Regions from separate parts of the Neobacillus sp. B24 genome, predicted to be linked through region 2. Evidence: predicted binding sites of a transcription regulator. Region 2 holds the regulator's gene; each other region holds the start of a gene.
The links. The regulator Rex, encoded in region 2, represses fermentation and respiration genes when NADH is low (regulators of the CRP and FNR family bind a similar motif). The targets are predictions, from matches to a motif close to TTGTGAAATATTTCACAA.
Positions count from the first base shown of each region.

Region 1: ACZ43M_RS18690 (cytochrome c oxidase subunit 2A) is a predicted target of Rex. The motif match lies at 2,104-2,121, and genes of this name have one in related genera.
Region 3: adhE (bifunctional acetaldehyde-CoA/alcohol dehydrogenase) is a predicted target of Rex. The motif match lies at 1,732-1,749, and genes of this name have one in related genera.

Region 1 is NZ_AP035777.1:3,791,900-3,796,190, forward strand. It holds gene ACZ43M_RS18680 (isoprenylcysteine carboxyl methyltransferase family protein) at 9-578, opposite strand; gene ACZ43M_RS18685 (type III polyketide synthase) at 575-1,666, opposite strand; gene ACZ43M_RS18690 (cytochrome c oxidase subunit 2A) at 2,352-2,501, shown strand; gene ACZ43M_RS18695 (cytochrome c oxidase subunit II) at 2,523-2,999, shown strand; gene ACZ43M_RS18700 (b(o/a)3-type cytochrome-c oxidase subunit 1) at 3,002-4,291, shown strand, end outside.
Region 2 is NZ_AP035777.1:292,946-297,236, reverse strand. It holds gene ACZ43M_RS01605 (acyl-CoA dehydrogenase family protein) at 1-980, opposite strand, end outside; gene ACZ43M_RS01600 (DUF4395 domain-containing protein) at 1,108-1,539, opposite strand; gene ACZ43M_RS01595 (redox-sensing transcriptional repressor Rex) at 1,659-2,315, opposite strand; gene moaC (cyclic pyranopterin monophosphate synthase MoaC) at 2,331-2,819, opposite strand; gene ACZ43M_RS01585 (ABC-F family ATP-binding cassette domain-containing protein) at 2,972-4,291, shown strand, end outside.
Region 3 is NZ_AP035777.1:1,788,823-1,793,113, forward strand. It holds gene ppc (phosphoenolpyruvate carboxylase) at 1-1,654, shown strand, start outside; gene adhE (bifunctional acetaldehyde-CoA/alcohol dehydrogenase) at 1,869-4,291, shown strand, end outside.

The DNA.
Region 1 (4,291 bases), 1.9 Mb from region 2:
TGACAAAATTATTTAACAATCTTTGGGATTAACCTTGGACAGTCCTGAAAGGCACCATTATATTCTGTAACACTTCCGAGCGCTTGTTCTTCCTTGGGAATGCGAACCGCTAACATAATAAGGTTTAAAACGGTAAAAAAAAGAGCCGTATAATACGCATTGTAAAGCAGAGGGATCACTACTATTTCTATAGAAACAACCAGATAGTTTGGATGCTTGATATATCGGTAAGGACCCTTGCGAACCACGGCAGCATTCGGCAGGACAATGATTTTAGTATTCCAATATCGCCCGAGTGATCCAATAACCCAAATTCTCAGAACCTGGGTTAAAACAAAACCAGTTAATAAGACAGGCCATATCGGTGACAACCCATGTTTAAAAACTAATACCTCAAGGACGAAACAAATCAAAAACAGCATATGTATTAGGACCATAAATCGATAGTGTATCGTGCCAAACTCAATTGCCCCCTGCCGCTTCATCCACGTTTCATTCTTTTTTGCAATCAACAGCTCAACCATTCGCTGACATAATACAAAACCAAACAAATATGAAAAAGAAAGAAAGTCGTTCATTCAAACCACCTCAACAGCAAAAGCTCCGAACTGAACCCCGGACCTAACGCCGTACAAAGCCCGTATGAACCACGGGGAATATCCAATTTCATCACACGCCTTAACACGTAAAGAATTGTCGCCGAAGACATATTGCCAAACTGTCTTAACACCTCCGAGGATGTTTCAGTCATGGCCTCAGGAAGGTCCATTACTTTCCGGTAGGCCTCTAATACTTTTTTTCCGCCGGGATGGGCAATTAAATAATCGACTTTCTCCAAATCAAGTCGCTTATGCTTTAAAAATGAAGTAATCACCGGCTTAAGCCAATTTTGGATAATTTGCGGAATGTCCCTGGAGAACACTACATATAACCCGTCATTTTTAACATCCCAGCCCATCACATCAAGTGAATCCGGCATGAGGGTCGAGTCGGTCGCAACGATTGATGGTGTAGTAGGTTTTCTGCGGTAGTCATCAATATTGCTTGAATCGCCACAGACTAATGCGCAGGCAACCCCGTCTGCAAACAAGGAAGTCCCAATTAAATTACTTTTTGAGGTGTCATTTCGTTGAAAAGTCAAACTGCATAGTTCAACAGATAGTACCAGCACCTTGGACTTCGGGAACGCCATACAATACTCTGCCGCTCTCGATAATCCGGCGGCACCTCCGGCACACCCCAGTCCCCAAATCGGTATTCGTTTCGTATGTTGATTAAACGGTAATTGATTCATGATTCTGGCTTCAATACTAGGTGTCGCAATTCCTGTTGAGGTAATAAAGAAGATGGCTTCGATTTCCTTGCAGGGAACCGTTTTTTTTAGAAAGTGACCATCTTGTAAGCATTTTGTAATGGCCTCCTTGCCAAGAGTTACAGCACTCTCAATAAAGGCATCATTTTTTTCTTCAAAGGTATGTTCAACCTGGTACCAATCAATTTCTTTTACAAAATGCCTCTTTTCAATTTGACCGTTAGGAAAAGCCTGTAATAACCGATCAATATCTTTAAAAGATTCGGCAAACAGGTTTCTGGCAAATTCACATACCTGATCCTGTTTGATTTCATATGGTGGAAGTACCTCTGCTACGGAAATAATTGAAGGCATTGTCATTCTCCTAATACATAAGGTACTGGTATTTTTTCCAACACACGGATAAATATCCCAATATATTCAAACAAAAAAAAGCTCCCCCAGTCTGGAGAAGCCAACGTTTTGAAGGTTGTTGTTGCTGTGCTTTTTTATTATATCTCGAAAATGAAATCCCTTCATTACGTAAACATTTCCAATTTTAGACGAAGTCTAAATTGTAATGTGGTCATTTTTCAGACTGCTTTTGAACCTCTATTTGAATTTTATTGCCTGCCAGGCTGCCGCATACTTTACAAATCTCTTTCTTGTTATATATTAGACGGCATTGTTCACAATAATATTTCTCCATTTATTCCACCGCTTCCAGCCAAAATAGAATATTTGGTTTATCATATTTCTGTTTTTTTCAAATGGTGACGAAACGAGCGGGCGATGGCTGGTATTATTTCAGTTTGTGAAAGAATTATCAATTACATAAATCACACGGTACATGTGATTGTTCACACTTTATTCACAATTAACGGGATGCATTTGTGATTTAAATCACTGTTACATCAAGTTTTTAACATTAACATAGTAGATACCTAAGGAATGAACATTTTGTGAACTCCTAAATTTCATATTTTTAATTCACAATTGTTTTGTATTATGAAAGAGAACTTATTTAATTTCTTCTAAATTTTGAAAGGGGTGTAAGGGGATGGTGAAGGCGGAACTAAAGACAAAACAACAAACACAGGTCGAAGACAGTTCCTCATTAAAGGGGACATTGGCATCTGTTTTCTTTCTAGGACTTTTTATTATCGTTTCATGGGTAAGTGTCTTCTATCTATTTGTAGATCGTTTTTAATTTTTGAAGGGGGAAAACATTATGCATATGCATAAATTTGAAAAAATTTGGCTGATTTTCGGTGTCAGCTGCTTAGTCATTTTCCTGACAGTGGTTGGGGTAAGCGCCTTCTATTTAGGTAACAAGCCGGCAAGCTGTTTAACGACAATTGATCCTGAAAAGGTGGATACAACAAAGCCATTCGATAAACCCGGACTACATAAGGTTGAAGGGAAAGAATGGGATTATGAGTTAGTTTATGTAGCATCTGCATTCTCTTATCAGCCTGCACAAGTCGAAGTGCCGCTTGGAGCAAAGGTTAAGGTAATGGCTACTACAAAAGACGTCGTCCATGGTTTTGAAGTAGCTGGGACAAATATTAATATGATGCTTGAGCCTGGCTACATTAGCGAATATACGACTACTTTTGACAAAGCCGGAGAATACTTAATCGTTTGTAATGAATACTGTGGTTCTGGACACCACTTAATGTTCTCGAAGATTGAGGTGGTAAAATAATGATGAACAATTATTCAGCAAAAGTAAAGGTTGACCCGCGTGATGCGAAACTTTCTATGGCACACTTTTTTGTAGCATTTGGTGCCCTTGCGCTTGGGGGCTTAATGGGTCTTCTGCAAACCCTGGTCCGTTCCGGAAAATTTGAACTGCCATGGGGTATTGGCTATTATCAAATTCTAACAGCCCACGGCGTTTTGATGGGACTCGTTTTGACAACATTCTTTATTATGGGTTTTCAATATGCAGCCGTTTCAAGAACTGCTGGTACTCATTCTCCTGCTGCAAGACGCACTGGCTGGATTGGATTTTGGTTAATGACTGCCGGTACGCTAATGGCGGGGACGATGATTCTATTAAATGAAGCATCAGTTCTATACACATTCTATGCACCGCTTAAAGCACACTGGATTTTCTATTTAGGTTTGACATTTGTCGTTGTCGGCAGCTGGGTTGACGGTGCGGCACAAATTATGACATACGCAAAATGGCGCAAGAATAACCCAGGGAAGCCAAGCCCACTATTAAGCTTCATGGCTGTTATCAATACGGTAATGTGGATTGTAGCAACTTTAGGCGTTGCGGCAACTGTATTATTCCAGCTGCTTCCTTGGTCACTTGGCATTGTTGATACTGTCGATGTACTCGTAAGCCGGACTTTATTCTGGTATTTCGGTCACCCATTAGTTTATTTCTGGTTACTTCCAGCGTATATGTGCTGGTATGCCATCATTCCAAAAATTATCGGTGGTAAAATTTTCTCTGATTCACTTGCTCGTCTATCATTTATTTTATTCTTGCTCTTCTCGATTCCGGTTGGTTTCCACCACCAGTTAACCGAGCCAGGAATTGATCCAGCATGGAAGTTTTTCCAAGTCATCCTAACATTTATGGTGGTTATTCCATCTTTAATGACAGCATTCTCATTGTTTGCTACCTTTGAAAGATACGGCAGATCGAAAGGTGCAACAGGCCTGTTTGGCTGGTTTAAGGTTCTTCCTTGGAATGACGCGCGTTTCATCGTTCCATTTATCGGGATGGCTTCGTTCATTCCTGCTGGTGCAGGCGGTATTATCAATGCATCCAACCAAATGGACCAAGTGGTTCATAATACAATTTGGGTAACTGGACACTTCCATTTAACAGCGGCAACTTCTGTTGTCTTAACGTTCTTTGGAATCTCATATTGGCTGGTTCCTCACTTAACAGGACGTAAGTTAACGAAAACAATGAACAAACTAGGAATTATCCAAGCATGGGTTTGGTTTATCGGCATGGCGTTCATGTCAGGTGCA
Region 2 (4,291 bases):
AGATTCGCTTCCCTTGAAGCGCGGAGCATGAACCCTGCACAGGCAATGCCGATTTCCAATCGAGATAGTGTTAACACGATGCCGACAGCAACGGCAATGCCCCTATCCTTCGGTCCGATCGGATAGGCAAGTGCTCCTTTATATTGAATTTCCGCAGTCGGCAGCTCCGAAGTCCCCATTTTCCATTTGATTCGGTTAATATCGTAGCTGTTTCGTTTTTCCTTCTCTTTATCTCCTGGCAGCCAGGATGGTACAACAAACGTGGACACCTTATCAGTACCTGAGATTTTCGCAGTGACAACCGAATAATCGGCATGCGCCGCCGAGCAGAAGAATTTATTGCCGTATAATCGATAGTACTTTCCATCCGGAACTGCTTCCAGGACATTGGCAGGCAAATCAGAACCACCCTGAATCTCGGTCATAAACTGGGCGCCAATCGCAAATTCTCCGTTCACCCCCTCTTTTGTATGCATTAAAACATCATACAGTTCAGGGCAGGCTTCGTCCCGGAACTGATCCAAAAGCGCCACCAATCCATGTGTACACGTTAACGGACAGGTTACACCAGCTTCACCCAATTGATGGATCAACATTCTTTTCAAAAAGCTTTCCCAAGCGGGCATTTTGCTAGAAAAAAGCCCTTCTCCAAAGATTTCGGATTCCAATTGGTGAACTTCCTGCGGCCGGACAATTCGGTCAATACGATGATTAAACGCATCATAATGGAGCATGTACGGACGCACCTCAGGGCGTGCGATCCGCTCAGCTAACCTGTTCCATTTAGAAGAAGCAGTAGGAGAAAATGCCAGGAGCTTTTCGTGAATTTCCTTAAACCTGCCGCCGAGAAATTTTTCTGCGGCCTTTTGCAAAAAAGGTTCATCACGATACCAATCAAGATTGTCACGCTTTTCGAGAAATTCATCAAAGCTGTAAGAGTTTTCTCCTCTTGTTTCAGATTCTTGGGAAACGAGTTTCATAGAATGGTCACCCTCCACAACAATTATTCGTAATTTTCAAATTAATTGTAAATGTAAGGATATGGAAACGTCAAATAGAAGCAGGCAACAAAAAAGGTCTGACAAAGTCAGACCTATCTATAGACAATTATCGATGTGCCCTGCGAAAGCGATATTGGGTCCACTGGTAATGAATAAAACAACCGATACAAAAACCAAGAATCGCAACAGTTGCCGCTGCTGCTACCATAATCGTAAATATATACCCGATTGCATTCCAGCCCAATAAAAAGCCGGCAAATCCGAAGGTAAGGCAGGATACAGCAATTTTTTGATTAAATTGCTGCTGCTCCCAATCTTCGGGAATATATTCCTTAGGGTCTTTTCTTAAAAATAATTTTGCAACTTGCATAACCGGATTGTATCCGAATAATAGTCCTGAAAGTCCAGCCAACAATGGGATTAATAAGATCCATTCCTGACCTGATACCCATGTTAGAATCACACTTACTACAATCGTCAACTGATTTGCTTTGACAAGCGGTCGAGGGATTGAACGAACTGAATTTTCTACTCCCACTTTAATTCCAACCTTTCATATTGGATTTATATACTATATTATCCCGTTTTCATCATTTTGTATAGTAAAATAAAACAAAAAGGGCTTTTCACCTATTTTGTGAAAAACCCTTAAAACAGTTATTCTTCTATCTCTTCATCATTTGGATAATGCTTTAAAAAGTAAACGAGTGATTGCAGTTCAACCGCCAAGTCAATATGATGAACACGGATACCTGGTGGAACGTTTAACCGTGCCGGCGTAAAATTTAATATCCCTTTTACATTGGATTTGACAATCTGGTCAGTAATTTGCTGGGCAACAGGAGCTGGAACCGTAAGGATAACTACTGGAATATTTTCTTCAAGTAAACGCTGCTCCAAATCAGCCATATCATAAATCGGAACATCACCGATGGACGTGCCGATTTTCCCCGGATCCACATCAAACGCACACTCAATTTTGGTATTATTATTTTTCAAAAAATTATAGTGTAAAAAGGCAGTGCCGAGATTACCGACCCCAATCAACGCCACCTTAGTCAATTCGTCCTGATCTAGCGTTTTACTAAAAAAGCTTAACAGGTAATTCACATTGTATCCGTAGCCCTTTTTCCCAAGCGCACCAAAGTAGGAAAAATCACGGCGGATTGTTGCTGAATCGACCTTTACCGCTTCACTTAACTCCGCTGAGGACACACGCTGCTTCCCGGAAGAATGCAAGTTCTTCAAAAATCGATAATACAAAGGCAGCCGTTTTGCCGTGGCCTGCGGTATTTTCGTTGTTTCGTTAGCCATACTCCTACCCCCCCGCTATATATTTCGTTTAAAATCACCATTTTTGCCGCCTGTTTTTTCAACTAGGAAAGTCGGTCCAATAACCATACCTTTATCCACGGCCTTGCACATATCGTACACAGTTAAAGCGCAAACCGACGCCGCTGTCAGCGCTTCCATTTCAACACCTGTGCTGCCCTTCGTTTTAACCGATGCCTCTATATGTAATGTATACTGTTGCCGCTCGGTCTTTTCCCAAGAGAAAATGACATTCACGCCAGTCAGCGGAATCGGATGGCACATCGGAATAAGATCCCAAGTCTTTTTTGCAGCCATCACCGCTGCTACTTGAGCCACCGCTAATACATCGCCTTTTTTCATTTCGTGATTCGTTACTTTTTCATAAATCTCATTACTAACAGTTATGCTAGAACGGGCAATAGCGGTGCGTGCCGTTTCCGGCTTGTCACTGACATCGACCATTTTAGCTCTGCCCTCTTCATTAAAATGAGTAAATTCAGCCATAAAATTATTGCCTCCCTTCAAAATGATACAATATTTTCACATAAATGTGTGTGAAACTTTGAACTTTTATTTACAAATTTATGCTAGCCCCGCTTTATTGCCGACTATCAAGGAATACGGTACACTAATTATAGCAATAGAGGTGACAAAAGATGATTTTATTACAGGTTAATCAATTACAAAAATATTATGGTGCTGACCTTATTTTATCCAATATAAAGCTGGAATTACAAACTAGGGACCGGGTAGCCCTCGTCGGACGGAACGGAGCAGGCAAATCAACGCTTTTAAAAATAATTGCCGGTGAACTGGGACATGATGGCGGGGAAATCATCAAACCAAAGGATGTTACCATTGGGTATTTGGCTCAGAATACCGGTCTTGAGTCCAATCTTTCGATTTGGGGTGAAATGCTGACTGTCTTCGAAGGTCTGCTGGATATGGAGAAATCGCTGCGCAGACTTGAGGCACAAATGGCCGACCCTAATATCTTTGAGGATTCAGTAAGGTACGATAGAGTATTAAAAGAATATGACCAGCTTCAAGTGAAATTTAAAGAACAGGGCGGCTATCAATATGAAGCTGATATTCGTTCCGTTCTGCACGGTTTAAATTTCTCTGACCATTCATTAATGATTTCCAGCCTAAGCGGCGGGCAAAAAACTCGTTTGGCATTAGGCAAGCTCCTGTTAACTAAGCCTGATATTTTAATATTGGACGAGCCTACCAACCATCTTGATATTGAAACATTATCCTGGCTGGAACAATATTTGCAGGGCTATGACGGCGCAATTTTGATCGTATCCCACGACCGTTATTTTTTGGATAAAGTAGTTACCCAGGTTTATGAAGTTTCACGCAAACAAATACAACGTTTTCCTGGTAACTATAGCTCTTATCTTGATCAAAAGGCCGCCAATTATGAACGTGATATGAAGCTTTACGAAAAGCAGCAGGAAGAGGTTGCTGCATTAAAGGATTTCATTCAGAGAAACATAGCGCGCGCCACAACAACGAAGCGGGCGCAAAGCCGGCGGAAGAAGCTTGAAAAAATGGACATAATGGACAGGCCGCTAGGCGATGAAAAATCAGCCTCTTTCTCGTTTGAAATAGAGCGGCAAAGCGGCAATGATGTGTTAACAGTTGATTCGCTTGCCGTCGGTTATGAAGGCGAAAAGGTGTCTGAAGGCATTTCTTTTCGTGTCTTTAGGGGCGACAGCATTGCCCTTGTTGGACCGAACGGCATTGGCAAATCCACCCTGTTAAAAACCATTATCAAAAAGCTGCCGGCGCTGGCCGGAACGATTTTCTACGGAACCAATTTATCCATCGGTTATTACGATCAGGAACAGGCCAATTTGACCTCGAATAAACGGGTGTTGAACGAGCTGTGGGATGAATACCCGCTCAAACCGGAAAAAGAAATTCGTACGGTGCTTGGGAATTTCCTATTTACCGGTGATGATGTTTTG
Region 3 (4,291 bases), 1.5 Mb from region 2:
TCTCGAAATGATTGCCAGAAGCTTAAAAAAACATCATCCTGTCAAACATGAATTGAGGATTATTCGCAAACTGATTCGCCAGGTCCAATTATTTGGGTTTCACTTGGCTACACTTGATATTCGTAATCATAGCGGTGAACACGAGGCAGCGATCACCGAAATCCTGAAAAAAGTTGGTATCTCAGAAAATTATCCTGGTCTTTCCGAGGATGAAAAGATAAACATATTACAAGATATTCTTCGTGACCCGCGGCCGCTATTGTTGCTCCATGAGGATTATTCAGCCGAAACACAGGAAATGATTAAAGTATTTCAGATGATCAAGCAGGCACATGAAGAATTTGGCCGGCGTTCAATATCCGTATATCTCGTTAGTATGACAAAATCTCCAAGCGACTTGCTTGAGGTACTTGTACTAGCGAAAGAGGCCGGGCTATATCGTCTTCATGCTGATGGGAAATTGGAGAGCCATTTAAATGTGGCACCGCTTCTAGAAACAATTGACGATTTAACGTCAGGTCCAAAAATTATGGAAACACTTTTCAATATGCCAGTGTATCGGCAACATCTGACTGTACTCGGTGACCATCAGGAAATTATGCTCGGCTATTCAGATGGAAGTAAAGACGGTGGGACATTAACTGCAAACTGGAAACTTTATAACGCCCAGATTGAAATTCACGAAATGGCAAAGCGTTATCAGATTCGCTTGAAATTTTTCCATGGCCGAGGCGGTTCATTAGGCCGGGGCGGCGGGCCGTTACATAGAAGCCTTCTATCCCAGCCAGCGGAGACCATTGGTGACGGAGTGAAAATTACCGAACAAGGAGAAGTCTTATCATCACGCTATCTGCTTGAGGATATTGCATACCGAAGTCTGGAACAGGCAACCTCCACGTTTCTGTTAGCTTCTGCTCGAGTATCAAAGGCTGCCATTTTGGGGCAAGTTCGAGAAAAAGAGTGGGAAATTGCAATTGAGGAAATTTCTGATGCCGCACTGGCCAAATATCAGTCTCTAGTCTTCGAAAACCCAGATTTTCTTAGCTACTTCCATCAGGCAACCCCATTAAAGGAATTGGCTGAATTAAACATTGGCTCAAGGCCGATGAGCCGTAAGAATAAAGGAAGATTTGAGGACTTGCGAGCGATACCTTGGGTGTTCGCATGGACACAAAGCCGTCAGCTGCTTCCAGGCTGGTATGCTGCAGGGACTGGACTCGAGACATTTGCAGTCAAGGGTGAGCAGAATTTGAAGCTGCTCCGGCAAATGTATCAAAATTGGCCATTCTTCCAATCGACCATTGATAACTTGCAAATGGCCTTAATGAAAGCCGATATTCCAACCGCAAAGGAGTATTTATTACTGGTTGACGATAAAGTAATGGGCGAAAGAATTTTTTCAAATATTCTTGAAGAGTATGAGCGTACAAAAGCCATCCTGCTAAAAATCACGGAGGATCAAGAGTTGCTTGACCATACACCGAATATTAAGGAATCGGTATTTAGACGGAACCCTTATGTTGATCCGTTAAATTTCTTGCAAGTTGAGCTAATCAGCGAGCTGCGAAAACAAGATGAGCTCAGTGAAGAACTATTAATGGAAGTATTACTGACCATTAGCGGGATTTCCGCAGGGTTAAGGAATACAGGCTGATTATTATTCCGAGCCATAAACTCTATTCCAATAGGGTTTATGGCTTTTTTTATTGGTGCATGCAACATTTGAATTTTTTGTGAACTTTTGAAAAATGAATGGGTATTCATTCATTTTTGCGCAAGATTCGACAATATTCGAAAATCTGACATGATATATTTTTTCCAGAAGCGCAAGGAAAGCTCAAATCTATATTTCTGGAGGGAATATAAAAATGGCTGTAAAAGAAAAAGTGGTTCAGGAGAAGCAGCAAATTGCTGAGATGATTGATGTGTTGGCAGGTAATGCTGCCAAGGCGTTAAACGAATTCCGCGTGTTTAGTCAAGAAATGGTTGATGAAATTGTCAAACAAATGGCATTGACTGCGCTTGAAAATCACAGATACTTGGCGAAACTCGCCATAAAAGAAACCCAAAGAGGGGTTTATGAAGATAAAGTCTTCAAAAATATGTTTGCTACCGAGATGATTTACAACAATATCAGGGATATGAAAACTGTAGGGGTGATCAGTGAAAACGAAAATGAAGAGATGGTGGAAATGGCAGAACCGGTCGGAGTGATTGCGGGTATCATTCCAATTACAAATCCGACTTCTACGGTCATTTTTAAATCGCTAATTTCACTAAAAACCCGCAATCCAATCATCTTTGCGTTTCCCCGATATGCACAAAAATGCTGTACTATTGCAGCCCAGCTCTTGCGGGATGCGGCATTGAAGGCCGGGGCACCAGAGAACTGTATCCAGTGGATTGAAACCCCTTCACACGAAGCGTTTCAAGCTTTAATGATACACCCGAAGGTTTCACTTATTTTGGCAACGGGTGGTCCGAATCTAGTAAAGGCTGCTTATAGTTCCGGAAAACCTGCACTGGGTGTCGGTGCCGGTAATGTTCCTGCTTATATTGAAAAAAGTGCAAATATTAAGCGGGCTGTCAATGATATTATCCTGTCAAAAACCTTTGACAACGGCATGATCTGCGCCTCCGAACAAGCTCTTGTCATTGATCAGGAAATTTATGATGAGGTACGAAACGAATTTATCTCCAATAATTGCTATTTCTTAAATGACGAGGAACGGCATCTGGTGGAACAGGTTGTCATTGACTCTAAACATGCAGCGTTGAATCCAATGATTGTCGGTCTTCCGGCCTATATGATTGCGAAAATGGCCGGTGTCAATGTTCCGGTCAATACAAAGATACTAGTTGCAGAAATCGAGGGTGTCGGACCGAAGTATCTCCTTTCATGCGAAAAATTAAGTCCGATCCTTGCCTGTTACAAGGTGAGCAGTTTTGCAGAAGGGCTGCTAGTTTGTGAACAAACGCTCGAATACGGAGGGCTGGGCCATTCGGCAGCTATCCATACCGAAGACAAGGATGTTATCGACAGCTTTGCTGTAAGAATGAAAGCGGGCAGAATCATGGTTAATGCACCGACTACACATGGGGCCATGGGGGATGTCTATAACACTTCGTTACCGTCACTAACCATCGGGTGCGGAACATATGGAGGGAACTCAGTGTCACAGAATGTTGGGGCAGCAAACCTGTTGAATATTAAAAAAGTACCGAAAAGAAGAACCATGACCCAGTGGTTTAAGGTACCATCGCAAATATTTTTTGAGAAAAACTCGATTCAAATGCTCGCAGCGATTCCGAAAATCTCGAGAGCGTTTATCGTTACAAGCGGAAGTGCGCTTTCGAACGGTTATGTCGATAAAGTTCAATATTATTTAAAAAAGAATACTAACAATGTTCTTTGTGATGTTTTTTGGGATATTGAACAAGAACCAAGCATCGATACAGTCATGGCAGGGGCTGAAAGGATGAGAAAGTTCCAGCCGGACTTCATTATTGCCCTTGGCGGCGGCTCGGTCATGGACGCGGCAAAAGCGATGTGGTTATTCTATGAACATCCTGATACAGATTTCAAGAGCCTGACTCAGAAGTTCTTTGACCCAAGCAAGAGGGTTGTAAAGTTTCCGGCACTTCGCAGTAAAGCGAATTTCATTGCGATTCCAACAACATCAGGCACAGGCTCAGAGGTTACATCTGCCTCTGTCATCTCTGACAAAAATGGCAATATAAAATATCCATTAGTCGATGCCCAGCTTACACCCGACGTGGCCATTGTCGATCCCCAGTTTGCCTTGACCGTTCCGAAACATGTGACGGCTGATACTGGCATGGATGTGCTTACACACGCGATCGAGTCATATGTCTCCGTTTTGGCAAATGATTATACGGACGGACTGGCCATGAAAGCTAGTCAGCTTGTTTTTGAATATTTGCCAAGAGCATATCGGGATGGAAGTGATGAACTCGCCCGTGAAAAAATGCATAATGCCGCAACGATAGCAGGAATGGCATTCGGGAACGCCTTCCTGGGAATCAATCATAGCCTTGCCCATGTGCTTGGTGCCCAGTTTAATATCCCGCACGGACGGGCTAACAGTATTATGCTGCCATATGTCATTCGCTACAACGCGATGAAGCCCAATAAGTTTATGACCTTCCCTAAGTATGAGCGCTTTATTGCAGATGAGCGGTACGCTGAAATTGCCAAAATGCTTGGACTGCCTGCAAGTACGACTGAAGAGGGGGTAGAAAGTTTAATTGGAGCCGTGATAAAACTGGC